DNA from 3 places in the Pantoea sp. UBA4549 genome. Region 1 is predicted to be linked to each of the others. Evidence: predicted binding sites of a transcription regulator. Region 1 holds the regulator's gene; each other region holds the start of a gene.
What was found. The regulator PurR, encoded in region 1, represses purine synthesis genes. The targets are predictions, from matches to a motif close to CANGCAAACGTTTGCNTG.
Positions count from the first base shown of each region.

Region 2: a site for PurR is predicted at 2,113-2,130, ahead of purT (formate-dependent phosphoribosylglycinamide formyltransferase). Genes of this name have one in related genera too.
Region 3: a site for PurR is predicted at 3,247-3,264, ahead of rbsD (D-ribose pyranase). Genes of this name have one in related genera too.

Region 1 is NZ_DGLH01000009.1:561,536-571,804, reverse strand. It holds gene punC (purine nucleoside transporter PunC) at 1-859, opposite strand, end outside; gene punR (DNA-binding transcriptional activator PunR) at 969-1,880, shown strand; gene purR (HTH-type transcriptional repressor PurR) at 1,877-2,902, opposite strand; gene B3041_RS09345 (C40 family peptidase) at 3,301-4,089, opposite strand; gene B3041_RS09340 (Grx4 family monothiol glutaredoxin) at 4,442-4,774, shown strand; gene rnt (ribonuclease T) at 4,813-5,496, opposite strand; gene gloA (lactoylglutathione lyase) at 5,605-6,012, opposite strand; gene B3041_RS09325 (alkene reductase) at 6,108-7,205, opposite strand; gene B3041_RS09320 (TetR/AcrR family transcriptional regulator) at 7,248-7,850, opposite strand; gene eptA (phosphoethanolamine transferase EptA) at 7,890-9,527, opposite strand; gene B3041_RS09310 (DUF1289 domain-containing protein) at 9,713-9,982, shown strand; gene B3041_RS09305 (aldo/keto reductase) at 10,046-10,269, shown strand, end outside.
Region 2 is NZ_DGLH01000009.1:187,707-197,975, forward strand. It holds gene B3041_RS07585 (bifunctional 4-hydroxy-2-oxoglutarate aldolase/2-dehydro-3-deoxy-phosphogluconate aldolase) at 206-844, shown strand; gene purT (formate-dependent phosphoribosylglycinamide formyltransferase) at 894-2,072, opposite strand; gene B3041_RS07595 (tellurite resistance TerB family protein) at 2,237-2,878, shown strand; gene B3041_RS07600 (prolyl oligopeptidase family serine peptidase) at 2,974-5,037, shown strand; gene exoX (exodeoxyribonuclease X) at 5,031-5,699, opposite strand; gene B3041_RS07610 (DNA polymerase III subunit theta) at 5,703-5,933, opposite strand; gene B3041_RS07615 (YebY family protein) at 6,125-6,472, shown strand; gene B3041_RS07620 (hypothetical protein) at 6,936-7,319, opposite strand; gene B3041_RS07625 (YrhK family protein) at 7,457-7,729, shown strand; gene B3041_RS07630 (benzoate transporter) at 8,002-8,892, shown strand; gene B3041_RS07635 (hypothetical protein) at 9,562-9,738, shown strand; gene B3041_RS07640 (hypothetical protein) at 9,845-10,015, opposite strand; gene B3041_RS07645 (hypothetical protein) at 10,216-10,269, shown strand, end outside.
Region 3 is NZ_DGLH01000008.1:179,600-189,868, reverse strand. It holds gene rbsB (ribose ABC transporter substrate-binding protein RbsB) at 1-302, opposite strand, end outside; gene rbsC (ribose ABC transporter permease) at 330-1,301, opposite strand; gene rbsA (ribose ABC transporter ATP-binding protein RbsA) at 1,298-2,806, opposite strand; gene rbsD (D-ribose pyranase) at 2,814-3,233, opposite strand; gene B3041_RS06630 (YgiW/YdeI family stress tolerance OB fold protein) at 3,448-3,846, opposite strand; gene qseB (quorum sensing response regulator transcription factor QseB) at 4,026-4,688, shown strand; gene qseC (quorum sensing histidine kinase QseC) at 4,685-6,031, shown strand; gene kup (low affinity potassium transporter Kup) at 6,028-7,896, opposite strand; gene ravA (ATPase RavA) at 8,182-9,678, shown strand; gene viaA (ATPase RavA stimulator ViaA) at 9,675-10,269, shown strand, end outside.

The DNA.
Region 1 (10,269 bases):
CAAACAGGCTCACAATGCTCAGGCTGTAAATCAGCAGCAGCCACGGCAGCAGCTGCGCACCCTGAAAACGATTAAGCAGCGCACGACAGCCAAAACCGCCAATCAGAAAGGCAATCGTCTGCGGCACATAGCTAAGTCCGATATCTGCCGGGGTTAAGCCTGCCGCCGCCAGAATAAAGGGTGAACCTGTCAGCCAGGCAAAAAAACTGGCAGAGCAGGCGGAGTAAATCAGGACATTGCCGCTATAGGCGCGGGTTGCCAGCAGCGCCAGCCAGCCAGGCTGATCGCCGCGCGCTGCAGGAGAGATTCGCGGCGAGCGGAGCTTAAGCGTCCCAGCCAGCAGCACCAGCGTAATCAGCGTCAGCACCAGGAAGATAGTACGCCAGTGAAAATGGCTCATCAGCCAGGCGCCCAGCAGCGGAGCCAGAGCGGGAGAGAGCGCAACCAGCGGCATGATAGTGGCAAACACTTTATTGGCCTGCGCTTTAGGGTAGCGATCGATAACCAGCGCCTGCCAGCTTACGGCGGCGGCGCACACGCCCACGGCCTGAATAAAACGCAGTGCCAGCATCAGCCAGACGTTGTCTGCCCACAACATGGCCAGACAGCTCAGGGCAAATATCGACAGGCCAGCCAGGAGAACCGGTTTGCGGCCAATACGGTCAGAGAGTAATCCCCAGCCTACCTGCGCACAGGCAAAGCCCGCCAGAAACAGGCTCAGACTGGCGCTGATAACACCCGGTGCGGTGGCAAAGTCACGCTGCATGTCGCTGAATGCAGGCAGATACATATCCGTGGCAAGAAAGCCGAGCATGCTCAGCAGCGCCAGATAAGGCAGAAATCCTTTTGAAGACATCACTATTTTTCTCATTTGGCAGGGAAACGCGAAGGAGTGTAAAAGGGTGCAGTCAGCTTTGTGAAACGCTAATATTTGCAGAGTGCTGTTAAATTTTTTGAAGGCAAAAAATATGTGGTCTGAATATGCGCTTGAGGTGGCAGATGCCGTGGCTCGCACCGGAAGTTTCAGCGCGGCGGCACAGGAACTGCACCGCGTGCCTTCTGCCATCAGCTATACCATCAGGCAGCTGGAGAGCTGGCTTGCCGTGGAGCTGTTTGAACGCCAGCATCGGGAGGTGATCCTGACGCCGGCAGGCGAGCATTTTGTGCGTGAAGGGCGCTCTGTTATCAAAAAAATGCTGGCGACGCGACGTCAGTGTCAGCAGCTGGCCAACGGCTGGCGCGGCCAGCTCAGTATTGCCGTAGACTGCATTGTTAAGCCGCAGCGCACGCGCCAGCTGGTTAAAGATTTCTATCGCCATTTTCCCGATATGGAGCTGATCATCAGCTATGAGGTGTTCAACGGCGTATGGGATGCGCTCGCCGACGGCCGGGTTGACGTGGCCATTGGCGCCACGCAGGCGATCCCGGTCGGCGGGCGCTTTGCTTTTCAGGATATGGGTGCCCTTAACTGGCGCTGCGTGGTCAGTCCGGATCATCCGCTGGCGCAGAGCGCGCATCCTGATGAAGAGGCGCTGCGCGCATGGCCGTCGCTGGTGCTGGAGGATACGTCGCGCGCACTCCCGCGTCGTATGACATGGACGCTGGATAATCAGCGCCGGCTGGTGGTGCCGGAGTGGGAAACCGGGATCGACTGCCTGCAAGCTGGCCTGTGCGTGGGGATGATCCCGGGACATCTGGCGCGACCGCTACTGGATAGCGGCGCGCTGGCAGAACTGATCCTGCCGCAGCCTTTTCCGGACAGCCCCTGCTGCGTCAGCTGGGCCGGGCAGCGGGCATCACCGGCACTGACGTGGCTGCTGGCTTACCTGGGTGATGCTGAGACGCTAAACCATGAGTGGCTCAGCGAACGCCGCGCTTAGCGGCGATAGTCGCGAAACGGACCGTCCCCGACAGAGCGACGCTCAATCAGACTGGGCTGAACTTCAATCGTTTGCGGCTCTTCGCGTTTGCTGGTGATGCGATCCAGCAGCATCTCCAGCGCTTTCTCGCCCAGCTGCGCTTTAGGCTGATGCACCGTCGTCAGCGCCGGCGTAAAGTAGCGGGCATTGCGCACATTGTCATAGCCGATCACCGAAATATCCTGCGGAACGCGCAGGCCCATCTCATCGGCGGCGCAGATCGCGCCCATTGCCATGATATCGCCGCCGCAGAACACAGCGGTAGGGCGCTGCTTCTGGCTCAGGATCTGCTGCATCGCCTGATAACCCGATTCAGGCTCAAAATCGCCCTGTACGATCCACTCGGCACGCACCGTGATACCCGCTTCATGCATCGCCTGTAAAAAGCCGGCGTGCCGTCCGCCGCCGGTATTACGCTCCAGCTGACCCGGAATCGCGCCAATATCGCGATGACCACGCTCGATCAGGTAACGACCGGCCAGATAGCCGCCCTGGAATGCGTTATCCTGTACGGTATCAGTAAAATCACCGCGTGAAGCGCCCCAGTCCATCACCACCATCGGGATATTACGATTCTCTTCCAGCATCTGAAGCAGATCGTCCGGATACTCAGAGCACATCACCAGCAGGCCATCGACCCGTTTTTGCGCCATCATCGACAGATAGGCGCGCTGCTTTTGTAAGTCGTTATGCGCATTGCCCAGTATCAGCGTATAGCCCTGAGCGAAGCAGTGATTCTCAATTGCTTCAATAATTTCAGCAAAGTAGGGGGCTTCACTGGAGGTTGCCAGCAGACCCAGCGTCTTAGTGTGATTGACCTTCAGGCTGCGGGCGACAGCGCTGGGAGAATAGTGCAGCGCTTTAATTGCTTCCCACACGGCATTACGCGTCTCTTCAGCGACAAAGCGCGTTTTATTGATGACGTGCGAAACCGTGGTCGTTGATACGCCAGCGCGTTTTGCCACATCTTTAATTGTTGCCATGAAAATGGACCTCTTAAACCTATCGCAACTTTATGATAAGTATAGTGTTAAACGTTTGCGTCTGCGCAGGGTTTTCTGCCCGATTTCAGCATAAAAATGGCTGATTTAAGGCGAGTAATTAACCGTGGCAGATAATGACAGCAGCGTGCGCAAAAGGTGTTGCGCAACGAAAGGCGGCGATTCTAGCAAGGTGAGGGTCATAAAACGAGATGTTTACCTGCGGCCAGGCGAAAATAATTCTATTCCGGCGATAGATACGAAAGCGTGTGGTGCAGGCAGAAAGCGGCAACGGAGACTTCAGGCGCAGTGCGGCTGCTGATAACTGCCGTGACCTTGCGGCTGTGCCGGCGTGAAGCGCGAATGCGTTACGCCGTGCGGTTCTGCGTGTTGCGCAACCGTTAGCGAATGGTTTTAGGGGTCATCATACGGCGTGCGCCAACATAATGTTTCTGCCAGTAATCTTCACCCAGCGCGCTGATCTGAATATCCTTGCCGGTGCGCGGCGACTGAATGAATTTGCCGTTACCCAGATAAACGCCAACATGATCGGCGGTCCCGCGATTATTGATGCGGAAAAACACCAGATCGCCTTTCTCCAGCATTTCACGCTTGATGGGGGCAGCGTCGCGCAGATGATACATTTCATTAGCCGTACGCGGCAGTTTAAAACGAACCAGATCTTTATAGGCGTACCAGACCAGACCACTGCAGTCGAATCCGGTAAGCGGAGAGGTGCCACCCCACTGATAAGGTTTGCCCAGCTGGCCCATGAGCTTAGTCATGGCGGTTTCACGTGCTTTCTGATAGCGCAGGCGGTGAGATTTACTGAGCCTGACACCGGTCAGCGTATCGGTGGTCTCTTCTGCTGCCACTGTTTTCCGGCTGGTACGCTGATGACCATATTTTTTACCGGCAGAGGGTGCAGCCCCTTTTTTGCGGGCGGTGCGTGTAGTGGCAGAAGGCTCTGCGGGGAGGTTTTTTTTGGTTTTAACTTTTTGTACAGGCGTGACGCGTGTTTTTTTAGCCGACGTTTTAACCGGGCGTCGTTTGCGGCGCTCATCATCGCGCGCGCTCTTTTTCTCCGCTTTCTGCAGGCTGGCGTTAACCGGCTTGTGCGGTGAAGCAGCGGCCACGTTAAAAAACAGCTGAGCAAAAGCCAGTATGAAAAGCGTAATCAGTAAACGCATAGTCCGGTTACAGGTTCGGCAGACTGCAGAAGCAGACCGCGGCAATATTAGAAAATTCTGATCAGCGATCAGCGCCGGATTGATTCTAATCCACTTTTTTTACAAAAGGTAAGGTCTTTTTTATTAAATAGCTCATAGTAGTGGCTGTGTAGCAAAAATGAGCAGTTTCAGGTGTTTAACACAGCAGGTTTATTGCTAATCGTGTATTAATACACACTTCGTCATACGCCTGGGGCAACAAACTTAACAAACATGGCGATTCAGGCTGCAACGAGACAAATTCCCGTTTTCAGTCACGGGACGAAGTCGCTACAATAAACAAACACGAAGTGAAGAATTAAGGAAGGCAAAAATGAGTACTGTTGAAAAAATTCAGCGCCAGATCGCAGAAAATCCGATCCTGCTGTATATGAAAGGATCGCCAAAACTGCCAAGCTGCGGCTTCTCGGCTCAGGCTGTGCAGGCGCTCTCTGCCTGTGGTGAACGCTTCGCGTATGTCGATATTCTGCAGAATCCCGATATCCGTGCTGAAATGCCAAAATACGCTAACTGGCCAACCTTCCCGCAGCTGTGGGTGGATGGGGAGCTGGTCGGTGGCTGCGACATCATCGTTGAGATGTTCCAGCGTGGTGAACTTCAGCCGCTGATCAAAGAAACCGCTGAGAAACACAAAGAAGCGGAATAAAGCAAAAGGCCGGCGCTATGCCGGCCTTTTTCATTATCTTACTCTGCCGCGCTTTCGCCGGGCTCGTCACCTTCAGCTTCAGCATCGTTTAGCGCCAGCGGCCAGCCGCCCAGACGCTTCCAGCGATTAACCAGCTCGCAAAACAGCATTGCCGTCTGCTCTGTATCATACAGCGCCGAATGCGCCTGCGTGCTGTCAAAATCAATACCTGCCGCCTTGCATGCTTTTGCCAGTACCGTCTGTCCCAGCACCAGCCCGCTCAGCGCCGCCGTATCAAAGGTGGCAAACGGATGGAAAGGGTTACGTTTCAGGCTGGCACGCTCAGCTGCCGCCGTGACGAAGCTGTGATCAAAATTGGCATTGTGCGCCACAATAATCGCCCGGTTGCAGCCACTCTCTTTAAGGCCTTTACGCACCTGTTTAAAGATGGCGTGCAGCGCCTCATATTCGCTTACTGCACCGCGCAGCGGGTTCGAAGGATCGATACCGGTAAACGCCAGCGCTTCAGGATGAAGAAGGGCACCTGCAAAGGGTTCAATGTGGAAATGCAGGGTCTCGTCACGCTGCAGCCAGCCATCCTCATCCATTTTCAGGGTCGTGGCGGCAATCTCCAGCAGCGCATCCGTCTGCGCATTAAAACCGGCGGTTTCGACATCAATAACTACCGGATAAAAGCCGCGAAAGCGTTGGTTAAGGGCGTTCTGGGCGTTCGATTCAGACATCAGGATCTCATAGCAGTGAAAAGGGCAGCGCGCATTATGGCAAAAAAGGCGGGAGGGTGCAGCAGATGAGAAAAACCAGCCCGCAAATTTGCGGGCTGGCGTCAGGCATCAGTTACCGAGACCATGACCGGCATGTTTGTTTTCAATCAGCTCAATTTTATAGCCATCGGGATCTTCAACAAACGCAATGATGGTACTGCCACCTTTCACCGGACCCGCTTCACGGGTTACGTTTCCGCCTGCACTGCGGATGCGCTCGCAGGTGGCTGCGACATCGTCTACGCCCAGTGCGATGTGACCATAAGCGTTACCGAGGTCATATTTCTCTGTGCCCCAGTTATAGGTCAGCTCAATGACTGCACCTTCGCTCTCTTCGGTGTAGCCAACAAAGGCCAGCGTATATTTATATTCTGCATTTTCACTCTGACGCAGCACGCGCATACCCAGTACGCGGGTGTAAAAGTCAATTGAGCGTTGCAGATCGCCAACGCGTAACATGGTGTGAAGTAAACGCATAATATCCTCTTTTCGAAATAGTCAGATTTTGACGCAGAAACAGTGCAAGTATAGCGGGTAACGGGGCTGCCGCATCGCTGTGCGGCAGGTGTCAGTTACAGTGTCGGATAGTCGATATACCCTTCCGCACCGCCGCCGTAGAAACTTTCCGGACGCTGCGGATTAAGCGGAGCATCCTGCTGCAGGCGTGCAACCAGATCCGGATTGGCAATAAAGTCGCGGCCAAACGCCACGGCATCAATCAGACCGCGCGCAATCAGATCATCCGCTTTTTCCACGCTATAGGCGCCGGCACCGATGATCACACCAGGGAAAGCCGCGCGAACTTTTTCACGGAACGCATCAGTGTAAGGCTTGCCACCCGCCCAGTCTGGCTCAGAAAGGTGCAGATAAGCCAGGCCGCGTTTGCCCAGTTCGCTGATATACCAGAGCGCCGCTTCTTCTTCATCCGGGCCATTTTCCAGGTTCTGAAACGCCCCGACAGGTGAAACGCGGATCCCGACGCGATCGGCAGACCAGTTTGCGATGGCTGCATCCACCACCTCCAGCGCAAAACGGCCGCGCTTCTCAATCGAGCCGCCATACTCATCGTCGCGCTTGTTCGAGTCAGGCGACAGGAACTGGTGCATCAGATAGCCGTGCGCCGAGTGCAGTTCAAGCAGGTCAAAGTCAGCTTCGCGGGCATTGGCTGCGGCCTGTCCGAAATCCTGCACAATCTGTTTGATTTCATCAACGGTCAGTTCGCGCGGCACTGAGGTCTCTTCGCGATAAACGCTGCCATCAGCGGCACGCAGCGAGGTGCGGGTTCCGGCAGGCAGGGCAGAAGGCGCAACCGGGGCATTGCCCTCTGGCTGCACGCTGTAATGCGAGATGCGGCCGGTATGCCACAGCTGGACCGCAACGTGACCCTGAGCAGCGTGAATGCCTTCGTTGATCATTTTCCATGCATCAATCTGCTGCTGCGTATGCAGGCCCGGTGCGCCCGCGTAGCCTTTGGCCTGAAAAGAGACCTGCGTCGCCTCAGTAATAATCAGGCCTGCTCCGGCGCGCTGCTGATAATACTCAGCCATCATAGGCGTAGGAATGTCACCCGGTTCAATGCTGCGCAGTCGCGTCAGCGGTGCCATAAATACGCGATTAGGAACGGTAATTGCACCCACTTTCAGCGGGGAGAATAGCTGTTTACTCGCCATGTTACTTCCTCTATTAGACTGGTCGTCTATAAATATCAGTTTTTAAAATTGCGGGCCGTTAAGCCACTGTTCGATAGTGCTGAGTGCCAGATTAATGGAGTCTGGTTCGCGGGAAATTTTGCTCTGCAGGCTGGCTCCCAGCCAGAGCAGGTAGCAACGCTGTGCAAGCTGCGCCGGGGTCTGATTAAATAACAGCGGCTGTTCAGCCGCCGCTTCTGTCAGGCAGTGTGCGTAAGCGGCCATAATGGCGCTGGCACCGCGCTGCAGCGCATCACGCATCGGTTCTGAGAGATCGCATACCTCAGCCGACAGCTTGACGCCCAGGCAGCCCATAATGCGTCCCTGCCTGGCAAACAGCTGCTGACCGGAGCGAAAATGTGCCAGCAGTCGCTGACGTGCGGGCAGGGACGGTAGCGTGAGCTGTTGATTAATCTGCTCCAGATAATTAACGAAATAGCGTTCCAGCAGCGCGACGCCAAATGCTTCTTTGGAGCGGAAATAGTAATAGAAAGACCCTTTAGGCACCGCCGCCAGCGTGAGCACTTCATTGAGGCCCATTCCGGTAAAGCCGCGCTGCAAACAAACCTGCTCGCCGGTAGCGAGCAGGTGTTCACGGGTTTCATTACGTTGCACACTTTTATTCATGGCTGGAAGCCTAGTAGACCAGTCGGTCTAATGCAAGCGTCAGCTTTTTTGCTGGCACGATTTGATCATATCCAGCTGGGGCTGATAAACCTGTGTCCGGATATCGAACAGGCCCAGCAGCGTATGAAACAGGTTATCCTGCGAGACCGGCAGCGTCGCGGCCTGCCGCCGCAGACAGGTCTCATCCAGATGAAACGCGCTGGCGTAGCCGGGTGAGAACCACATCAGCAGCGGGATATGCGTCTGCTGTGACGGGGCAAGCATCCACGGCGCGCCGTGCAGGTACATACCGTGTTCGCCCAGCGATTCACCATGATCGGAGAGATAAACCAGCGCCACATTAAAGCGGTTGCTCAGCGCTTTTAGCTTGTCGATAGTCTGGCTCAGCATATTATCGGTATAGAGCAGGGTATTATCGTAGGTGTTAACCAGCGCCTGCGGATCGCAATCCTGAATCTGGTTGCTGTCACAGGTGGGGGTGAACCGGCGGAACGCAGCCGGATAGCGCAGATAGTAGGCCGGGCCGTGACTTCCCATCTGATGCAGCACAATTACGCTGTCGTTATGTAAACTGTCAACGTAATTATCGAAGCGGTGCAGCAGCACGTCATCGAGGCAGAATCCGCTATGGCAATATTGTGGTAACGACCACTGCGTCATGTCAGTGTGCGGCACGCGGTTGCATGCGCCTTTGCAGCCGCCATCATTCTCGCGCCACAATACGCTGACTCCGGCGTGAGCCAGCACATCCAGCACGCCCTCCTGGTGATGTGCCAGGTCGGCGTCGTAATGTTCGCGCGGCATAACAGAGAACATGCAGGGCACAGAAACCGCCGTCTCGGTGCCGCACGACGTCGCATGCGGATAGTAAATCACCTGCTGTTTCTGCAGTTCCGGGTTAGTCTGGCGCGCATAGCCGCCCAGCGAAAAGTTCTCCGCACGTGCCGTTTCCCCTACAACCAGTACAACCAGCGTTTTTTTAGCCGCCTGCGCGATCAGCGGGCCTTTGTGCGCATCCTGTCCGATTTTAATCAGCGCCTGGCTGCCCTGCAGGTAGCGCTTATCGATATAATGACCGGCACCGCTGATCACATTGGCTGGCGTGATCATTTTTACCATTCCTTTGTTATTACGGATGAGTGACGCGTAATCTTTGTAGAACAGGGCAGCCATCAGCAGGATCACCAGCAGCGCACCCAGCGCACCCGCCAGCCGCTGCAATACGCTCCACCACCAGCGCTGACTGCGCCTGACGCGCACAACAGCGATAAGCAGCACCGGCAGCACTCCTGACAGCAGCATCCAGACAAGCCAGCGCGGGCTTATCAGCGCATTTGCCTCCTGCACGCTGGATTCAAAAACGTTTGCCACCATATTGGTATCAATCACGGTCCCGAAGCTGAACATAAAATAGCTGGCCGCTGCACTGATCAGTATCAGCACGCTCAATAGCGGCTTACGCACCCAGGGCCAGGCAAACAGGCAAAACAGGAGATAAAAGGCAGCAGTCAGCACCACTGGCATACTGGCGGCAAAAAGGTAGTCATGCAGACGGTTATAGGTGATGATTTTCCACGCCTGGCGCAGAAACAGCGCATTCAGACCAACGGCAAACAGCAGAGCTGCCAGCAAATTAAACTGGTTTTCGTGACAATGTAACTTAATAGAAGATTTCATTGGGGTTCGTTATTAAGCCGGAATGGACGCACAGTAGAGAAGAAATCTGAGGATAACCTTAATCGCACATCAGATGATAACTTTTGTTAAAGTTAAATAACACTTAATGATCGGCACGAAGAGCGGGGCTAAACCGTTTTCTTTTGGCGGCACGACTTGCAGTTCACGCGGAAACTGTTATCACTATGTTATCCAGCGGTGAATCAGAGGCAGATGTGGCTGAACAACTCGAATTTTTCCCGGTACCCAGCCCCTGTCGCGGCATCTGTCAGACCGATGCCCGCGGTTACTGTCGCGGCTGTCTGCGAAGCCGTGAAGAGCGCTTTAACTGGATGCGCTTCAGCGATGCACAAAAACGTGAGGTGCTGCGGCTGTGCCGGCAGCGCTATCTGCGCCTGCAGCGTCAGCAAAAGCCGGACGCGGGGCAGGATCCACAGCAGCCTTCGCTGTTTTAAGCGCTGATTCTGCCATCAATTCGTTATACTCCCTGTTTAACATTCAATGCAGGGAGTTTTGTTATGTTACAACCACAGGCTATCGCCCCTCAGGGGCCGGCGTTCTCTCCTCTGGTGGTCGGCTACTGGCGGTTAATGGAGTGGGGGATGACACCACAGCAGCTGGTCTCATTTATTGAGTATCATCTCTCTCTGGGGCTGACCACGGTCGATCACGCGGACATTTATGGCGATTATCAGTGCGAAGCGGCGTTTGGAGCCGCGCTGCGCCTGGCGCCACAGTTACG
Region 2 (10,269 bases), 370 kb from region 1:
TAAGCCGATTTTCATGATCAGCTGATACCCCTGCAATGCAGGGGTATTTTTTTGCGCCGCATGCAGTAATGCCTGTCAGTGACGGGCAGGTACCACAGAAGCATTGCCACAGGGGGCGTCATAGACGCAGAGCAGCGTTATCTTGTATGGTAGAGCGCTAATGACGCTAACGCAGCCGGCGGGGCTGCGGTGACAGGAAAACCGCATGAAAAACTGGAAGATAAGTGCAGAGCAGGTGCTGAGCACCGGGCCGGTCGTGCCGGTTATTGTCGTGAACCAGCCTGAACACGCTGTGCCGATGGCAAAAGCGCTGGTCGCTGGCGGGATCCGGGTGCTGGAAGTAACGCTGCGTACGCCGGTCGCGATGGATGCGCTGCGCGCCATTATTTGTGAAGTACCGGAAGCGATTGTGGGCGCCGGTACGGTTATCAATACGCAGCAGCTGAAAGAGGTCACGGACGCGGGCGCGCAGTTTGTGATAAGCCCGGGGCTGACTGAATCGCTGCTCAGAGCCGCCACAGAGGGGCCGGTACCGCTGATCCCGGGGATCAGCACCGTATCAGAGCTGATGATGGGTATGGATCATGGCCTGCGTGAGTTCAAGTTCTTTCCGGCTGAAGCTAACGGCGGCGTCAGGGCGCTTTCCGCGCTCGCCGGACCCTTTCCGCAGGTACGGTTTTGTCCAACCGGCGGCATTTCACCGGCAAACTATCGTGACTATCTGGCGCTGAAAAGCGTGCTTTGCATTGGCGGATCGTGGCTGGTGCCGGATGACGCGCTTCAGCAGGGCGACTGGGCGCGGATTACGCAGCTGGCGCGTGACGCAATCGCAGGTGCGCGGTAGCCCCGGATGCAGTATCTGGCAGCAGGCATATGGCCTGCTGCCAGCGCTGTCAGCCTTCGGCGGTTATCGCTGCCGCACTGGCGACGGCGCGCGCCACCGCCTCTTCCGTGCTCTCTCCGGTTGCCAGCGCGACGCCCAAACGGCGCTGGCCGCTGATTACCGGTTTACCAAACAGGCGAAGCTGCAGACCTGCGCCCAGCGCGGCATCAACGTGTGCAAAGCGCACATCCTGACTCTCCAGCCGGGGCAGGATCACGGCCGATGCCGCCGGGCCATACTGGCGGATGCTGCCGACTGGCAGGCCGAGAAACGCGCGCACGTGCAGAGCGAACTCAGAGAGATCCTGAGAAATAAGCGTCACCATGCCGGTATCGTGCGGGCGCGGCGACACTTCGCTGAACACCACGTCATCACCACACACAAACAGCTCAACGCCAAACAGGCCATATCCGCCCAGCGCGTTTACCACGCTGGCGGCGATCTCCTGCGCCCGCGCGAGAGCAGCGGGGCTCATCTGCTGCGGCTGCCAGGATTCGCGGTAATCGCCATCCTCCTGCCGGTGTCCAATCGGCGCGCAGAAGTGGATACCGTCAACGGCGCTGACCGTCAGCAGCGTAATTTCAAAATCAAATCTGACCACGCCTTCAACAATGACCCGACCCGCGCCGGCCCGGCCGCCCTGCTGGGCATAGTCCCACGCCTGCTGCAGTGCGTCCGCGCTGCGAATAAAGCTCTGACCTTTGCCGGATGAACTCATCACCGGCTTAACGATGCAGGGAAACCCTATCGCTTCCGCTGCAGCAAAAAAGTGCGCCTGGCTGTCGGCAAACTGATAGCGTGAGGTGGGCAGGTTCAGTTCTTCAGCGGCCAGGCGACGGATCCCCTCCCGGTTCATGGTCAGGCGTGCGGCGCGTGCGGTCGGCACCACTTTCTGCCCCCGGGCTTCAAGCTCAACCAGCGTATCGGTGGCAATCGCTTCAATTTCCGGCACTACATAGTGCGGCTGTTCACGGGCGATCAGATCAGCCAGCGCCTCGCCATCCAGCATATTGATTACGTGGCTGCGATGCGCAACCTGCATCGCCGGCGCGTCGGCATAGCGATCGACGGCGATCACTTCCACACCCAAACGCTGGCACTCCAGCGCCACCTCTTTACCCAGCTCACCTGAACCCAGCAGCATAACGCGCGTGGCCCCGTGGCGCAGCGCCGTTCCGAGAGTTGTCATACCTGTCACCTTAGCAGTCAAAAAAAGCGCCAGCAGTATATACGAAAACGTTTGCGTCCTCACGTTTCGCGTTCGTAAAGATTTTCCGTACTTTGCCCGCTCTGACATTTTCTGACGCAGGTTGCGCCAGGATAAAACGGACTAACTTAAACGGGAGTTAAACAATGAATCAGTGGCTGCAGCAGCTTCAGACGGTTCTGGCAAAAAAAGAGGGCGACAGAAAAGCGTCCGGGCTGGGTGACCTCCTGGGACCTGGCGCACTGGGCGGGCTGGCAGGCCTGCTGGCGGGCAGCAAATCGTCACGTAAGCTACTGACCAAATTTGGCGGCAAGGCGCTGCTGCTGGGCGGCGGTGCGGCGGCCGGTGCGCTGTTATGGAATAAATATAAAGATCGTATTCGCACCGCGTATCAGCCTGCATCCGGCACTGACGGGCAGCAGACGCCGCCTGACCAGCGTGCAGAGCGACTTATCACTGCGCTGGTCTTTGCCGCGAAAAGCGATGGCCATATCGATGAGGCTGAACAGGCTGCGATCGAGAAAAATATTCAGCAGGCGGGCTACGGCGCGCAGGCAGAGCGGGTGATTAAGCAGGCAATCGCGCGCCCGCTCGATCCACAGTGGCTCGCGGCCGGGGTAAAAAATGAAGAGGAGGCGCTGGAACTCTACGTGCTCAGCTGCGCTGCTATTGATGTTGACCATTTTATGGAGCGCAGCTATCTCGCCGCGCTGGGTGATGCGCTGGCTATTCCGCAGGATGTGCGTGACGGGGTGCAGCGGGATATCGCTGCAGAATCTGCTGGCTGACAGGCTTAATGCCGCTGCGTCTGCGCCAGCTCTGGCATTCCCGCCTGATTGGTGCCACGCTTGCATAAAACGATTTCTCAGGGAGAAACCGCGTTATGAAACAGCCGCAGGCAAAAAAAATTCCACATGTCATGACGTTGCATGGCGAAACACGCACTGATGATTATTTCTGGCTGCGCGATGACGATCGTGAAGACCCCAGTGTGCTGTCCTATCTGCAGGAGGAGAACCGCTACGGCAGGGCAATGATGGCGTCTCAAAATGCACTGCAGGATAAGGTGCTGAAAGAGATTGTTGATCGTATTCCGGGCCAGGATTACTCCGTGCCTTATACGAAAAATGGCTTTCGCTATCAGCGCCGCTATGAAGCCGGCAACGAATATGCAGCCTTCTATCGTCAGCCGGTTGAAAGCGGAGCGGAGGCAGCCTGGCAGCTGCTGCTTGACGGTAACATGCGCGCCGCGCACAGTGACTTTTACACCATGGGATCGCTGGATATCAGCCCTGATAATCAGGTTATGGCGCTGGCAGAAGATTTTTTATCGCGCCGCCAGTATGGTATTCGCTTTCGTAATCTGCAGAGCGGCAGCTGGTATCCTGAAGTACTGCATAACGCGTCATCCAGCGTCGCGTGGGCAAACGACTCGCGTACGCTTTACTATGTGCGCAAACATCCCAAAACGCTGCTGGCTTACCAGATATGGCGCCATGAACTGGGCCATCCGCAGAGTGACGACCAGCTGGTGTATGAAGAGAAGGATGAGAGCTTCCATCTCAGCGTACATAAAACCACGTCAGAGCACTTTATACTTATTGCGCTGTTCAGTACCACCACCAGTGAGATCCTGCTGCTGGATGCAGAATATCCTGATGCGCAGCCCCAGGTGTTCTGCCCGCGCCGGCGCGATCACGAGTACAGCATCGATCACTACAATCACAATTTTTATATCCGCTCAAACCGCGACGGCAAAAACTTCGGTCTCTATCGCAGCGCCTGGCTGGCGGAGCAGCGCTGGGAAACCCTCATCCCTGCCCGCGAACATGTGGTGCTGGAAGACTTCCAGCTGTTTCGCAGCTGGCTGGTGGTGGAAGAGCGTCAGCGCGGCGTCAGCACGTTGCGGCAGATCAACCGGGCCAGCGGCGAGAGCTATGGTATCGCGTTTGACGATCCCGCCTATGTGACCTGGCTGGCGTTTAATCCCACGCCGGAGAGCGATACGCTGCGCTACGGTTACTCCTCGATGACCACTCCCGATACGCTGTTTGAGCTGAATATGGAGACCGGAGAGCGGCGGATCCTCAAACAGACGCCGATACCGGGATTTGATCCGGATGAGTATAAAAGTGAGCACCAGTGGATCAAAACGCGCGACGGCACCGAAGTGCCGGTATCGCTGGTTTATCACCGTAACTATTTCCAGCGCGGTAAAAATCCGCTGCTGGTCTATGGCTATGGCGCCTACGGCAGCACGATGGAAGCGGGTTTCAGTGCCAGTCGCGTCAGCCTGCTGCAGCGCGGTTTTATCTATGCCATTGTGCACGTACGTGGAGGAGGCGAGCTGGGGCAGCAGTGGTATGACAGTGGTCGTCTGATGCATAAGATGAACAGCTTCACTGATTTTATCGATGTGACGCAGGGGCTGGTGGCCAAAGGCTATGGCGATCCGCAGCGGCTCTATGCCATGGGCGGTAGCGCTGGCGGGCTGCTGATGGGCGCGGTTGTCAATATGGCGCCGGATCTGTTCCACGGCGTGGTGGCGCAGGTGCCGTTTGTGGATGTGGTGACCACCATGCTGGATCCGACCATTCCGTTAACCACCGGTGAGTATGATGAGTGGGGTAACCCGGAACAGCCCGACGCTTATCACTATATCAGTCGTTACAGTCCGTACGATAATGTGACCGCGCAGGCGTATCCGCATCTGCTGGTCACTACCGGACTGCACGACTCGCAGGTGCAGTACTGGGAACCTGCCAAATGGGTAGCAAAACTGCGCGAACATAAAACCAGCGACACGCTGTTACTGCTCTGTACCGACATGGACTCCGGCCACGGCGGTAAATCAGGACGCTTTAAATCCTATGAGGGTGTTGCGCAGGAGTTTACGTTCCTGATTGCGCTGGCGCAGGGCAGCCTGCCGGATCGGATTGATTACTGATCGTCTTTGACATATTTGCGCAGCGCCTGCCGCAGCGGCGGGCGCAGGTCGCGTACATTTTCCAGTACCCAGCGCAGATAGCCCGGATCGCGGCGTGCAATCGCGCTGATACTCTGCCCGCGGTATTTACCAAACGGGAAGAGATCGCCGGACACCGCAGCCGGTTCGGTGCGGCTGACCATCTCTGCCGGACTCCAGCCGGAAATCTCCATAATACGGATCAGCAGTGCGGCGGTGACATAGCAGTCATAAAGTGCGCGGTGTGCATGCAGGTCAGCAGGCGGCGTCACCTCAAGTTTCAGGCTGTGCCGCAGCGCCTGATTACCATACTTAATACCGGGCCACAGTTTGCGCGCCAGCGTCATGGTGCAGATCCATTCGCCGGGCATGGCGGGCAGCATGCGGCGGTCAAAGCTGGCGTTATGCGCCACATAGTGCAGACTGCCGTGATAGCGGCTGATGATCGCTTCTATCGGAGGTTTATCTGCCACCATGGCTTCAGTAATGCGGTGCACCATCATTGCCTGCCGGCTGATAGGGCGATCCGGACAGACCAGATCGCTCATCGGATTAACAATCTGCCCGTCAATGACATCCACTGAGGCGACTTCAACCACGCCGCCCTGCAGGCCGCAGGTTTCTGTATCTATCACGCGTAACATAAATTATTTCTGCTTAGGTTCGTAGGGCAGGCGGGAAAGGCTGAGCGAAGCCTGACGATAGTGCATCAGGCGCTGGCGGAACCAGTCGCGCATCGCTTCCGGCTGCTCGCGCTCAACCATCTCCGCCACGACCGGCATATTGTAGCGCTCTTTAAACGCGACGCCTGCTGCCGCCAGCTCAACGTTGACTTTGTCTTTCTCTTCCTGCGACAGCTGTGCAAGATTATAACGCATGCTTTTCTCCTGATAATCAGCGGCAAAAATAATAGTTTCATGCAGCAGGATCAAGGGCAACCGGATCGCACTGCAGGTCTCGACACGCTGAATCCGGCGGCGTATCCTGCTGCCACATCAGCGGCAGCGCCGGAAAACCCGCCGGGTAGTCCGTTAGTCTGCCGTGTCAGTAAAGATGAAATGAGGTCAATATTTTGCTGAAAAAAGTGATCCCAGCCTGCATGCTGCTGGCGCTCTGCAGCCAGGCGCTGGCGGGTGAAATTATTACGGTCAGTCGTTTTGAAATTGGTAAGGCAAAGTGGCCCTTCACGCGTGAAGAAGTCATGCTGACCTGTGAAAAAGATGGCGCGCTGTTTGCTATCAATCCCAGCACGCTGCTGCAGTACCCGCTGAATGAAAAAGCGCTGGCGCGCGCCGATGCCGGGCAGGGCACGCTGCAGTCGATTAGTACTATTCTGGCAGATGATAAAGCGCACCCTGGCAGCAAAATGTCACTACAGCCGATTATCGATCGTGCGCAGCAGCTGTGCGCTAATTAAAAGAGGGCTGACGCTGCAGCTCAAAAGCGTTGCGTGCGTCTGGTAGTGCCAGCGCGATCACAGAGTTGGCAGCTTTCCGGCTCACGTCAGGCAGCTTGCTGGACAATGTTCGCCGTTGAACTACCTTTAAATGGCAAGGCACCTCGCCTGCAAAAATGCCAACTTTTAGCGCACGGCTCACTACGAGCCATTTCCCTGGACCCGATACAGGAATCGTATTGGGTCTTTTTTTAATTGTTTGTTTTTAAAGGTTATTTTTAGCCTTATGTGAAAGCAGCCGCCGTGTGTCCGAAAGTTTTATATCCGGCTTAAACCATCACATATTCCTGCCCGCGTGAATCCGGATATTTTTGACCCTCAACATGTTCTGCTTCTGTCTATGCGCCTGGATGGCATCCGGAAATAAGCATCCGGCTTTCTTCAACCCCGGCGGACTGAAGAGTAAACGCTGTTGTCAGACGCGTTATTCACGGTCTTTTTCAGTGATATCAGCCAGGCTGACACTGGCTGCTTCCGGTGGCAGCAATAAGGGCAGGGCCAGTATATGTCCTGTTTTACTCTGAATGACGAAAAGGTGATTTACCTGACTTCGCTGAAAGTCATTCTGGAAATATCCTCCCTTCTCCGGCCGGTCAGCGTTCGCCAGCCACGCCCCTATGTGAAGTGCGATAGCTTTCAGAGCAGGGAAGCTTTCAGGCGTTATCCTTAACCGCAGGGACAGGCATACGCGTTGATTCAGCCGGTTCCGCTTCAGCACATCTTCACTTCTTCCGCGACAGCCTCTCTGAAAACATGCATGAGCAGCGAGCATAACGCGGCCGCTATCATCAGCTTGTGTGCTTCTCATCGCTGTAACTCATTATTCTGCACTATGCTTATCCCTGACGATTTGCGCTGTATTGAGTGCCCACAGGGTATAAAATCAAAGCCAGCACCTTATAACTAACGTGAAAATAGAATCATGGAGGGCAATCCAGCGTGAGTATGGATAACTCAAACCAAAAAAATAAGGCAGTAATACATCTTGGCGCTGAGCAGATTGTCATAGAGCGCAGATACCGCGCCCTTGGCACCATAAATGATGCCTTAATTGCAGTATGGTTTCTGATTGGCAGCATCTTTTTCTTTTACGATTCACTTATGACAGATGGCACCTGGCTTTTTGTGGCCGGCAGCCTTCAGTTGCTTCTGCGCCCGGTGATAACGCTTGCTGAGCTAATACACGTGAAAAGGTCTTATAACAGGCAGCGGAACTAAATAACATTATCGTTAGCCCCGCCCCCCCATCCACGGGGTGCCTGCCTGCTTTGTCTCTGCTGGTGTAATAAGCGCACAGTGCGTGCGTTCCCATCCGGTGTGCAGCAGCGGTTCAGGCGGTAAAGTAAACTATCAAAGGCAAAAGTACTTCTGTATGCTCTGTATCTCCGATAGACAGGGTAGATTTTCTTTTGCCCCAAATTAGCTTTAGGCTATTCTGATTTCCCTGCTTTTACTAAACGTGTTAAAAAAATAAACCCAGGTTTACATTTATGATATATGACTGCTTTTTATACTATGACGAAGATATGCTGCTGGAGTTAAGACTTAACACTCTTTATGACTATGTTGATAAATTTGTGATAGTAGAGTCGTTGTATACCTTTACGGGTGTTCGGAGAGAAAAGCTTCATTTTAATATAGAAAAATTTAGCCGATTCAAAGATAAAATAATTTATGTTGTCAATGATGCGGTTCCAAAAATCCATCATCAAAGTTTCCATTCGAATGGCTCATTCGTAGAAGCTGGCACTTCCGATCCGTGGGAGAACGAAACTACTGCACGTAACGCCATTATGAAAGGATTAACTGAAGCCGACAATCAGGACATAATTATGGTGTCAGATGTCGATGAAATACCACGTCCTTCTGCATTGCAGTGCTTCAGCCATCGGCATCTTTGTACTGTGCTTCATCAAAATTTTTACAACTATAAATTTAATGTGCAGGTACTGAATGAGGATGGCTCTCCGCGCCTCTGTACACTTCCCAAAATGACAACGCTGAAAAACCTGAAAGGTTTTTTTCGTAGCCAGCCAGACATGCTGCGTAATGTAAAGCGTAAAGGAACACCTGTTCGTGATAGCTGGTGGCGCTGGCAGCTGCTTAAAATTTTTACACGTACAGTGAGTGATGCAGGCTGGCACTTTTCCTGGGTCATGACTGATGAACGCATCAGTGAAAAGATGTCTACTATTTCGCATACCGAGCATAATGTTCCGGAGTTCAATAACCCGGACCATATACGACGCTGTGTTGAGCAAAACGTTGATATCTGGAATCGCTCACGAAAAATGGTTGTCAGGCCAGTAACTTCAGCTTATATGCCTGAATGGTTAGTGCTGAACCAGAAGCGGTTTATGGATTATATAAAGCCTGTCTGACGCAAAATGAAAAAGCCTGGAAACTTGCGAACTGAGGTAAACAGGCTATGCTTAAAGCGTACTATCTCAATGCGCCGCATCTAACGACGGACTGTTTGTTAATCACTGACGATCAACAGGCGCACCAATTCAGGGCTCTGCTTTGGCAGGGCCTTTCCTTTACTAGCTGCTGACTGAAAAGTGCAGTCAGCAGCCGGCAAGACTCTCACTCCAGCAGATAAATACCCGCAACGAGTGTGCCAACAGAAATAATGTGCAGTAGCTCAGTCATGGTTCGCCCTCCTGGATATGTACAGATGAAGTCAAGGACGGATATCACAGTTCGTCAAATTTAATCATTGTGGGTGATTATTTTAAAGCAGCGTAATGACTGTGCGTTTTGTCTGAATTCAGCATTGCGCCGGTTATCTTAGCAAGCCGCTAACTGATTAAGTTCAGAGAATAAAGTGAGTTTTGTTTAGCGTGTGTGCTGAATAGCATTGCTCCCGCTACCCGTTTTTAGGTCTGTTTGCTCTTAAAAATGCAGCAAAACTCTTTTTTTGTACTATATTGTTATGGCAAAGGGTGAGTTTTGTAAAAAACAACGCTGCATCCTCAATAACAAACAGACAGGCCGCGAAAGGCCGTTTTAAACTAAAGGATATAAAAATTATTTCAGTTTCAATCTCTATGCGTTGCCCTCACTGCCTGGGCTCGCAGTATCGTAAATCCGCCTTTGACGTTTCTGAGAAGAATCCGGCGGGTGCTAAGTGCATATTCTGTAAAACAGCGATGATTGCCCTTAACCCGGCGGCGATGAACACGTTAGCTAAGCTTAAAATGAATAACGAAGTGCTTCACAGATAACGGATCTCTGTCATGCAAAAGGCCACCTTCGGGTGGCCTTTTTTATGCTGGTGTACTGCGGTAAGCCCAATCAAGACTACAAAATAATCCAGTGCCGGGCAGGCGTTCAGGCCTCAGGCTGTCCTGCCGGGCCCTTACTCATCGGTCCCCCGGGCACCGGACGCTCCATCGGCGGAGCGGGGCGGCCATCAGGACCAATCGGACGTTCCGGTTGCTGACAACCTACCAGCATCAGCAGGCTGGCAGAGATAATCATGCCACTAAAAAACAGCTTCATTCATACACTCCCTGATTAACAGGCAACCTGGCGTTGCACATTAACTCTGGCTGATAAAATGCAATCTGTCGTTAGCGCCTGGCTTAATTTCACTGCCCGGTAAAACCGATCAGGCCCGGATTTCTTGTCTCAGGCGTTGCCGTGCATGGCGTCATCGCTTCTGTTGCCTATACTTAGGTTCTTAATGACAGGAGGCAAGCATGTTCAAACATAACAGTAATGAAGAGCGCAAACATGAGGGTGATGTAGCCAAA
Region 3 (10,269 bases), on a different contig from region 1:
TGGTTAGCCATTTTCACGGCGTTGCCAACGGCGTCGGAATCTGTCGGGTTGATCAGCAGCAGCTTAGTGCCGCGAACGGTCAGATCCTGCACGTTAGCCAGCTCTTTTGCCGGGTTGTTCTGGGAGTCCAGCACCACCAGGTTATAGCCAAGCTTATCCGCTTCTTTCTGAGCGCCATCTTTAAGCGAGACAAAGAAGGGGTTGTTCAGGGTAGAAACCACCAGCGCAATCGTATCCTTGGCCATTGCGCCGGCACTCAGGGTGGCACCAAGAATGACGGCCAGTGCAGTTAATTTTTTCATTTACAGAATCCTGTGTGAGGGTCAGAGTTATTTACTGCTTTTGTTATCTACCAGCACCGCCAGCAAAATCACGACGGCTTTAACAATCATCTGGTAGTAGGAAGATACGCCCATCAGGTTCAGGCCATTATTCAGGAAACCCAGAATCAGCGCGCCAATCAGCGTACCCATAATACGGCCTTTACCGCCTGCCAGGCTGGTGCCGCCCAGTACCACAGCCGCAATCGCATCCAGTTCATAACCGGTGCCAGCCGTAGGCTGCGCTGAGGAGAGACGGGCCACTTCAATCGTGCCTGCCAGCGCTGCCAGCAGTCCGCTCAGCGCATAGACGGTAATTTTGACGCGGTTAACGCTGATGCCTGACAGACGGGTGGCGGCTTCATTACCGCCCAGCGCATAAATGTAGCGACCGAGGCGGGTGTGATGCAGCATGTACCACGCCAGCGCGAATACCAGTGCCATCAGCCATACCGGCGTCGGGATCCCCAGCGGGCGACCAATACCGAACCAGCCAAACAGATCGGCGTTTTCACTGAAGCCGGTATTAACCGGACTGCCGTCGGTATAGACCATGGTGACACCGCGCAGCAGCAGCATCATCACCAGCGTCGCGATAAATGCCTGCACCTTGCCGCGCGCCACGATCACGCCGGTGATCCCGCCAATAAATGCGCCCAGCGCCAGGGAAGCAGCAACGGCAACCAGCGCATTAACCTCCATGCCGACTATAGATGCGGCAACCGCACCGGTCAGCGCCAGCAGCGAGCCTACCGACAGGTCAATGCCTGACGTCAGGATCACCAGCGTCATGCCCACTGCCATAATGGCGTTGACCGAGGTCTGCTGCAGGATGTTGAACATGTTGGCCAGCGTAAAGAAGTTCGGGCTCTGGCTGGCGACCACGGCGATCAGCACAATCAGCGCAATCAGTGACTTCTGCTCCAGCAGCCAGCTTTTACTGAACCAGCGGCGGCTGGCGGGTAGGGTGTGGGTACTCATACGACTAAATCCTCGCTGTGTTGCTTACCGACCGCCGCCGCCATCAGGGATTCCTGGGTAGCCTGCTCACGGGAAAATTCGCCACTGATACGGCCTTCATGCATCACCAGAATGCGATCGCTCATGCCCAGTACTTCCGGCATTTCCGATGACACCAGAATGATGCTCAGCCCTTCCGCTTTGAACTGATTGATTAACTGATAGATCTCTTTTTTGGCACCCACATCGACGCCGCGCGTCGGTTCATCCAGGATCAGCACGTCCGGACGGGTCATCAGGCCGCGGGCAATCGCCACCTTTTGCTGGTTACCGCCGGAGAGCAGGCCGATCGGCTGCATCATTGAAGGCGTTTTTACATTGAACAGGCGGATAAAATCACCTACCGCCAGCTGCTCTTCCGCATGCTTCAGATTACCGCCGGCGTGGCTGAAATAGCGCAGCGCCGTCAGCGACATGTTCTCTTTTACTGACATCCCCAGCACCAGTCCGTCGCGCTTACGATCTTCAGAGATATAAACGATACCGCTGGCGAGCCCCTCCTGCGGTGAACGTACGTTCACCGTACGGCCATTGAGCGTGACGCTGCCGCTGCGGCGCGGCAGGGCGCCATACAGCACTTTCATCAGCTCAGTTCGCCCGGCCCCCATCAGCCCTGAAATCCCCAGAATTTCGCCTTTGCGCAGGGTAAAGCTGACATCCTCCACGCCTGAGCCACAGAGCTTTTCAACCTGCAGACGGATTTCACCGGGCGAGTGATCGAGATGGGGATACTGATCTTCCAGCTTGCGTCCTACCATCATCTCAATCAGCTGCTCTTCGCTCAGATCGCTGACGGCGCGCTCGGCAATAAACTGCCCGTCACGGAATACGGTTACGTCATCGCAGATCTCAAAAATTTCTTTCATGCGGTGCGAGATATAGACAATGCCGCACCCCTGCGCTTTCAGTTCGTTAATAACGTGAAACAGCGACAGCGTTTCGGTATCCGTCAGCGCATCCGTCGGCTCATCCATGATGATGACGCGTGATTCAAAACTCAGTACTTTGGCAATCTCTACCATCTGCTGATCGCCAATTGAGAGATCGCCCACCAGTTTGTGGCTGCTGAAACGCAGGTTAAGACGCTTAAGCAGCGCCTCTGCCTCACGATGCATCTTTTTCCAGTCGATACGGCCAAACCGGTTTATAAACTCCCGGCCCAGGAAAATATTCTCCGCCACGCTCAGCTGCGGGATCAGATTAAGCTCCTGGTGAATAATGCCGATGCCTGCCTCCTGCGACGCCTTTGGGCCGGAGAACGCAACAGGTTCGCCCAGCCACTGCAGCGAGCCGGCGTCCATGGTGTAGATGCCGGTCAGCACCTTCATCATGGTGGATTTACCGGCTCCGTTTTCGCCCACCAGCGCCATAACGCGCCCCGGGTAGACCGCCAGCGAGGCACCATTCAGCGCCTTTACGCCAGGAAACGACTTTTCGATCCCTTTAAGTTGCAGTAATGGTTGCATAGCGGCCTCAGAAGGTGACGCCGGCGCTCAGGATGACATTCGCATACGGAGAACACTCTCCGCTGCGAATGACCGCCTGACTGCGCTGCGTCTGCTGTTTGAATTGTTCATGAGTGATGTAACGGATGGTAATGCTATTCCCCTGGTGCTGTTGCAAGGCTTCGAGCACGGCGATCAGCTGGCTGTGAAGGTGCGGATTGTGTTCTTTAATCTCCTCCGCAATCAGGGCGCTTTCTACCTGCATCTCCTGCGTGACGATGTCCACAACCTGTAAAAATCCGGGCGTACCCGGCGTCAGCGCCAGGTCAATACGCCGGGGTCCGTGCGGAATGGGCAGGCCCGCATCCGCAAGGGTCAGCGTATCGGTATGCCCGAGGCGGGCAATCACATGAGAGAGTTCAGCGTGTAACAGGCGACCTTTTTTCATTTCATCCACTCCACAGCGAAACGTTTCGCTGTGGAGCAGTGTATAAAAGCAGCATAGTAACGCAACGACACCATCACGGAAGTGTGATCGCCATCGAAACGTTTCGCTGTCGACCGGAAAAATTTGAGTCAGGAAGTGCAGAGAGGCAGGAAATATCGCGGCAGTGCTCTGCCGGAATGAACGAAGCCACTTATGCAGTGGCCTCGTAGTGTGCTTATGGCAGCTTGCGAACCTGTTTTACGTCAAGCTCAATGGCGTTGAAATCTTTATCCAGCTCGCCGGTCAGTTCGACCCGATCTTTTGGCGTAATGGTCACGCCGTTCCAGTGCTTGTGGTCAATCTCAACTTTCATCGTGCCGCTGCTGTCGCGGAACAGATAATCTTCATCGCCAACCTGCTTTTCCAGCGTGCCGCGCACGGTGATCCAGCTGTCATCTTTCATCTCTTCAGCCTGTTTTACCGTCACGACGCTGGTGTCGCCGGCTTTAAAACCGCCCGCCTGATGACTCTGTGCGGCTGGCGCAGCGGGATCCATAAAGCCGCCCTGTGGCGCAGCGAGTACCGGTGCGGTGGCCAGGGCAATCAGGGTCATTAACGCTATACGTGTTTTCATTAGTTACCTCATTTCTGTGAACAGGTGGAATGTCAGCCAGTAAACCAGACACTCCTTAACAGGATCTTAAGAGGTTCTTTTTTTTACTGTTGCGTGAAAAATAGCTGAAAATCGCGCTGCTGGCCTGTACAAGCCCGGACGGGCTTCGTATAACTCGCCTGTAGCCGGGGGAGAGCACAATGCGAATTCTGTTGATTGAAGATGACACGCTGATTGGCGACGGGCTGAAGGTCGGCCTGACAAAACTGGGATTCAGCGTCGACTGGTTTATATCCGGTGAGGCCGGATGTCAGGCGCTGAGCGCAGCGCCCTGGGATGCAGTGGTGCTGGATCTGTCGCTGCCGGAACGCGACGGGCTGGATATCCTGCGCCAGTGGCGCGCTGCAGGCGCGGATATTCCGGTGCTGATCCTCACCGCGCGCGACGCACTGGATCAGCGTGTACAGGGTTTACAGCTGGGTGCCGATGACTATCTCTGCAAACCGTTCGCACTGACTGAAGTGGCTGCGCGACTGCAGGCGCTGATCCGCCGCCGGCATGGCCAGCTGCAGCCTGAGCTGCGGCATGGCAATGTTGTCATGCAGCCCGCCAGCCACAGCGTTCTGCTCAATGGCGAACCGCTTGAACTGAAAAGCCGCGAACTGGCGCTGCTGGAGCTGTTTCTGCGACATCCGGCTCAGGTGCTGACGCGTAGCCAGCTTGAAGAGAAGCTTTACAGCTGGGATGACGATGTCTCCAGCAACGCGGTAGAAGTACATATTCATCATCTGCGCAAAAAACTGGGCAGCCAGTTTATCCGCACCGTGCACGGTATTGGCTATACGCTGGGAGCGGCAGAATGAGCCTGTTTGTCCGGCTGGCGATCGGCTTTGTGTTGCTGATCCTGCTGTGCGGTGCCAGCGCCGGCTGGAGCGCGTGGCAGCAGACGCGCGATACGGTTAATGAACTGTTTGATACCCAGCAGATGCTGTTTGCCAAACGGCTGCTGGCGCTCGACCCCACCAGCCTGCATCACGCGGCATTACCGAAAACCAAAACCCTTTTACGCCATCATCGTGGCGATCAGGATGATGATGCGCTGGCCTTTGCGGTATTTCACATCGACGGTACACCGCTGCTCAACGACGGCGAGAACGGGCGCGGGTTAGCGTTCGATACGCGACGCGACGGCTTTCGCGACGGACAGCTGCGCGACGACGATGAGCCCTGGCGTTTGCTCTGGCTGACGTCGCCCGATAAACAGTATCGCGTGGTGGTGGGGCAGGAGCAGGATTACCGGGATGACATGACGCGCGATCTCGCCTCGGCCGCGCTGCTGCCGTGGCTTATTGCGATACCGTTTATGCTGCTGCTGCTGCTCTTGCTGGTGTGGTATGAACTGCGGCCGCTGAAGCAGCTGGCGCATATGCTGCAGCAGCGCGTGCCGGATGATGCGACCACGCTGCCGGTGACGCGCCTGCCCCGGGAAGTGCAGCCGCTGGTGACGGCGCTCAACGATCTCTTCGGACGCACGGCGCAGCTGGTACAGCGCGAGCGCCGCTTCACGTCCGATGCTGCCCATGAGCTGCGCAGCCCGCTGGCTGCCCTGCGCGTGCAAAGTGAGGTGATCCAGCTGGCCGCAGATGATGAACAGGTGCGACTGCGGGCGCTGCAGCAGCTCGATAGCGGTATTATCCGCGCGACCCGGCTGGTGGATCAGCTGCTGACGCTGTCGCGCGTTGAAGCGGACGATCTGCGCAGTGAATTTCAGCCGGTTGCACTGGTGCCGCTGCTGCAGGCGCTGGTCGCTGAACATCTGCCGCAGGCCGCAGCGCAGCAGACAGAGATAACGTTAACGATTGATGCAGAGCCGGTGATGAACGGTCATCCGCTGCTGCTGAGCCTGATGATACGTAATCTGCTGGATAATGCGCTGCGCTATGCGCCGGCACACAGCCGGATAGCGCTGCGGCTGGGGCCGGAAAACATCGTGGTTGAAGACACTGGTACAGGTGTGTCGGACGAGCAGCTGGCGCGGCTTGGTGAACGTTTCTGGCGCCCGCCTGGTCAGGCGCAGAGCGGCAGTGGCCTGGGCCTGTCGATTGTGAAAAACATTGCACAGCTGCATGGCCTGCAGCTGTGCTTCAGTCACGCCGTGCCGCAGGGACTACGCGTGACGCTGACCGGGCTACGCAACGGGCGCTAAATCTCAACCTGCGTGCCCAGCTCAATGACCCGATTAGGCGGAATTTCAAACTGATCCGGCGCGCGCAGCGCATTGCGCTGCAGCGTCAGGAACAGTTTGCCGCGCAGGCGCAGATACCAGGGCCGCTTGCCGATGATCAGCGATTCATGTGACATAAAGAATGACGTTTCCATCATCCGGCAGTTAAGCCCCTCCAGCCCGCAGCGGTGAAAAATCTCCTCCACGTTTGGCGTTTCACGCCAGCCGTAGCTCGCCACCACGCGCCAGAATGTGGGCGACAGCTGTTCAATCGTTACCCGGCGTACGTTATGCACATAGGGTGAATCTTCCGTGCGCAGCGTCAGCAGCACCACGCGCTCATGCAGCACCTTGTTGTGCTTGAGGTTATGCAGCATCGCGAAGGGGATCACGTTCAGTGCACGCGACATATATACCGCCGTCCCCGGTACGCGTACCGGCGGTGATTTTTCCAGTGAAGCGATCATCGCGTCCAGCGAGTTGCCGTGCTCATGCATGCGGCGCAGCAGACGAAAGCGTTCACTTTTCCAGGTCGTCATGATGATGAACATCATCAGCGCCAGCGTCAGCGGCAGCCAGCCGCCGGAGAAAACTTTGATCAGGTTAGCGGAGAACAGCGACACATCGATACAGAGCATCGCGGCCAGCATCAGCATGACCAGATAACGGTTCCAGTGCCAGTTCTGAATCGCCACCGTGGCACAGAGGATCGCGGTCAGCACCATGGTGCCGGTCACGGCAATGCCGTAGGCCGCGGCCAGATTACTGGAGTGCTCAAAGCCGACAATCACAATTACCACCGCGGCGTAGAGCAGCCAGTTGATCACCGGGATATAGATCTGCCCTGACTCCTCTTCAGAGGTGTGAACAATGCGCATCGGCGGCAGATAACCCAGTCGCACCGCCTGACGCGTCAGTGAAAAGACGCCGGAGATCACAGCCTGTGAGGCGATAACCGTCGCCAGCGTGGCAAGCAGCAGCATCGGGATCAGCATCCAGTCCGGTGCCAGCAGGAAAAACGGGTTCTTAATCGCTTCCGGATGCGCGAGCAGCAGCGCGCCCTGGCCAAAATAGTTCAGCACCAGCGAAGGCAGCACCACCACAAACCACGCCAGACGGATCGGAAATTTGCCGAAGTGCCCCATGTCCGCATAAAGCGCCTCAACGCCGGTGATCGCCAGCACCACCGCGCCCAGCGCAAAAAAGGAGACGGACTTGTACTGAACGAAGAAGTGCAGCGCCCAGTAAGGATTCATCGCGTGAAGGACATCAGGATTATTCAGAATGCTGCGCGCGCCCAGCACCGCCAGCACCAGAAACCATACCAGCATAACCGGCGCAAACAGCTTGCCTACAATACCGGTGCCCTGTTTCTGGATCATAAACAGCAGCGTCAGCACGGCGATCGCCAGCGGGACGATCCAGGTATCAAGACCGGGCGCGGCGATCTCCAGTCCCTCAATCGCTGAGAGCACGGATACGGCCGGAGTAATTACTACCTCACCATAAAAGAAGCTGCCGCCAATCAGCCCCATGATCACCAGAACGGCAGTGGCACGCGCGCCGGTATGACGACCCGCCAGCGACATCAGCGTCAGAATGCCGCCTTCACCGGCATTGTCGGCGCGCATGACGTAGCTGATGTATTTCAGCGACACCACCAGAATCAGCAGCCAGAAGATCAGCGACAAAAAGCCGAAGACCGCTTCGCGTTCAACGCCAAAGCCGAACTGACCGGAAAGGCATTCACGTAAGGTATACAGCGGACTGGTACCAATATCGCCATAGACCACGCCGATTGCCGCAAGCGTGACGGCGCCAAGAGACTGTTTCTTATCCGAGCTCATAGGGTGTCTTGTGTTGGAGCCGTGACGACTCAGGCCATCAAAAAGCGCACAGTATGCACACAATTGGCAGAAACCAACAGACAGCGCTGTTGATTATGCGCAGCGTAATCTGCTTTTTCGCCGAAAATCAGGCAGAAAACGGCATGAAAACCGCACGTTGTGCTGCCACAACCTTCTGAAACAAAAAAGCTGACGGCTATCAACGCATTCAAGCATGATAAACAGTAGAGTATTGCGCTCGCCAGACCGTAACGGCACCAGGTTCAGAAGGACAATGATGTGATTATGGCTCAACCCCATCTGTTGGCAGAAAGAATTTCCCGACTGAGTAATGCGCTGGAAAAAGGGCTATATGAACGGCACCATGCCATTCGCCTCTGCCTGCTGGCAGCGTTAAGCGGCGAAAGCGTGTTTTTACTCGGCCCGCCTGGCATTGCCAAAAGCCTGATCGCCCGCCGTCTTAAATACGCTTTTCAGCACGCCCGCGCCTTTGAATACCTGATGACCCGTTTTTCCACGCCGGAAGAGGTGTTTGGTCCGCTGTCGATCCAGGCCCTGAAAGATGAGGGACGCTATCAGCGTCTGACCAGAGGCTATCTGCCGGATGCGGAGATCGTTTTCCTGGATGAAATATGGAAAGCGGGTCCGGCTATTCTGAACACGCTGCTGACCGCCATTAACGAGCGGCGCTTCCGGAACGGCGACTGCGAAGAGGCGATTCCGATGCGTTTGCTGGTGACCGCCTCAAACGAACTGCCGGAAGCAGACAGCGGCCTTGAAGCGCTCTATGACCGCATGCTGATCCGCCTGTGGCTGGATAACGTGCATGAGAAGCAGAACTTCCGCAGCATGCTGACCCACCAGCAGGATGAAAACCTTAACCCGGTCGCGGAGTCGCTCTGCATCAGTGATGAAGAGTATCTGCAGTGGCAAAAGGGCATCAGTCAGGTCAGGCTGCCTGACGATGTGTTTGAGCTTATCTATCAGCTGCGTCAGCAGCTGGAAAATCTGCCGGATGCGCCCTATATCTCCGATCGCCGCTGGAAAAAGGCGATCCATCTGCTGCAGGCCAGCGCATTTTACAGCGGGCGAACCGCGATTGCGCCTATCGATCTGGTGCTGCTGAAAGATTGCCTCTGGCATGACATCGCTTCAATGACGCTGCTGGATCGCGAAATGGATGCGCTGATGACGCAGCACGCCTGGCAGCAGCAGGCGATGCTGCACCGGCTGCAGCAGATCACTGCGCAGCGTCTGGCACTGCAGCAGCAGCAGAGCGTGACGCAGGCGCTGACGCTGGAGAAGCACAGCGGCATGTTCAGCCGTAAGCCACATTATGAGCTGCCGGAGTCGGTTGCCGGCGAACAGCTGACCCTGATGCTGCAGCAGCCGCTGACGCTGCACGATATGCAGGTCAGCCATATAGTAGTAAGCCGCGAGGCCCTGGTTCAGTGGCTGCTGAAAGGCGGAGATGTGCGCGGCAAGCTAAACGGTATCGGCTTTGCACAGTCGCTCGATCTGCTGGTCGATACCCATCACTGCCTGACGCTGCGCGATGTCAGCCTGCAATCCACGCGCCTGACCCTGCCCGGGGCGGCAAGTCTGCAGGCGCTGCCGCCGGAGATCGTTGAGGAATATGATGCGCTGGAGACCCGTCTGCGGGCGCAGCGTGCGCTGTTCAGCCAGCATCAGCGCTGCCTGTTTATCAGTGATGACTGGCTGGCACGCATTGAGACCAGCCTGCAGGATGTGGCAGAGCAGCTGAAACAGGCGCGGAAATGATCTCGCTGGAAACGCTCAGTACATTGCTCTCAATTGGCGAAGCAGAGCTGATTGATGAGCTGATTCTGGCGCTGCTGGCTACTCCGCAGCTGGCGCTGTTTTTCGAGAAATTTCCCCGCATGAAGCAGGCGATGTTGCGCGATCTGCCGCGCTGGCGTGCTGAAATCACCGGGCAGATGAAAGCGACGCCGGTACCCGCTGCGCTGGCGCAGGAGTTTCAGCTGTTTGAGCAGTTACAGCTGCTCAACAGCCGTGATTTCAGTGCTCAGCTGCCGCACCTCCTTGATCAGCTGCAAAGACTGCCCTCTCCTTTTCTCACCGAAGCCGGTACGCTGCTGCAGCGTAATGAAGGCCCGGAACTGAGCCATGCACAGCACCGGCTGTTTCTGCAGCGCTGGCGACTGAGCCTGACGCTGCAGACGCTGACGCTGAATGAAACGTTACTCGAGGCACAGCGTGAACGGCTGCTGGCAGAACTGCAGCAGCGTATGGCGCTGAGCGGCCAGCTGGCACCGGTGCTGACTGATGAAGATGAAGCGGCCGCCGGCCGGCTGTGGGATCTCAGTAAAGCTTCACTGCAGCCAGGCGACT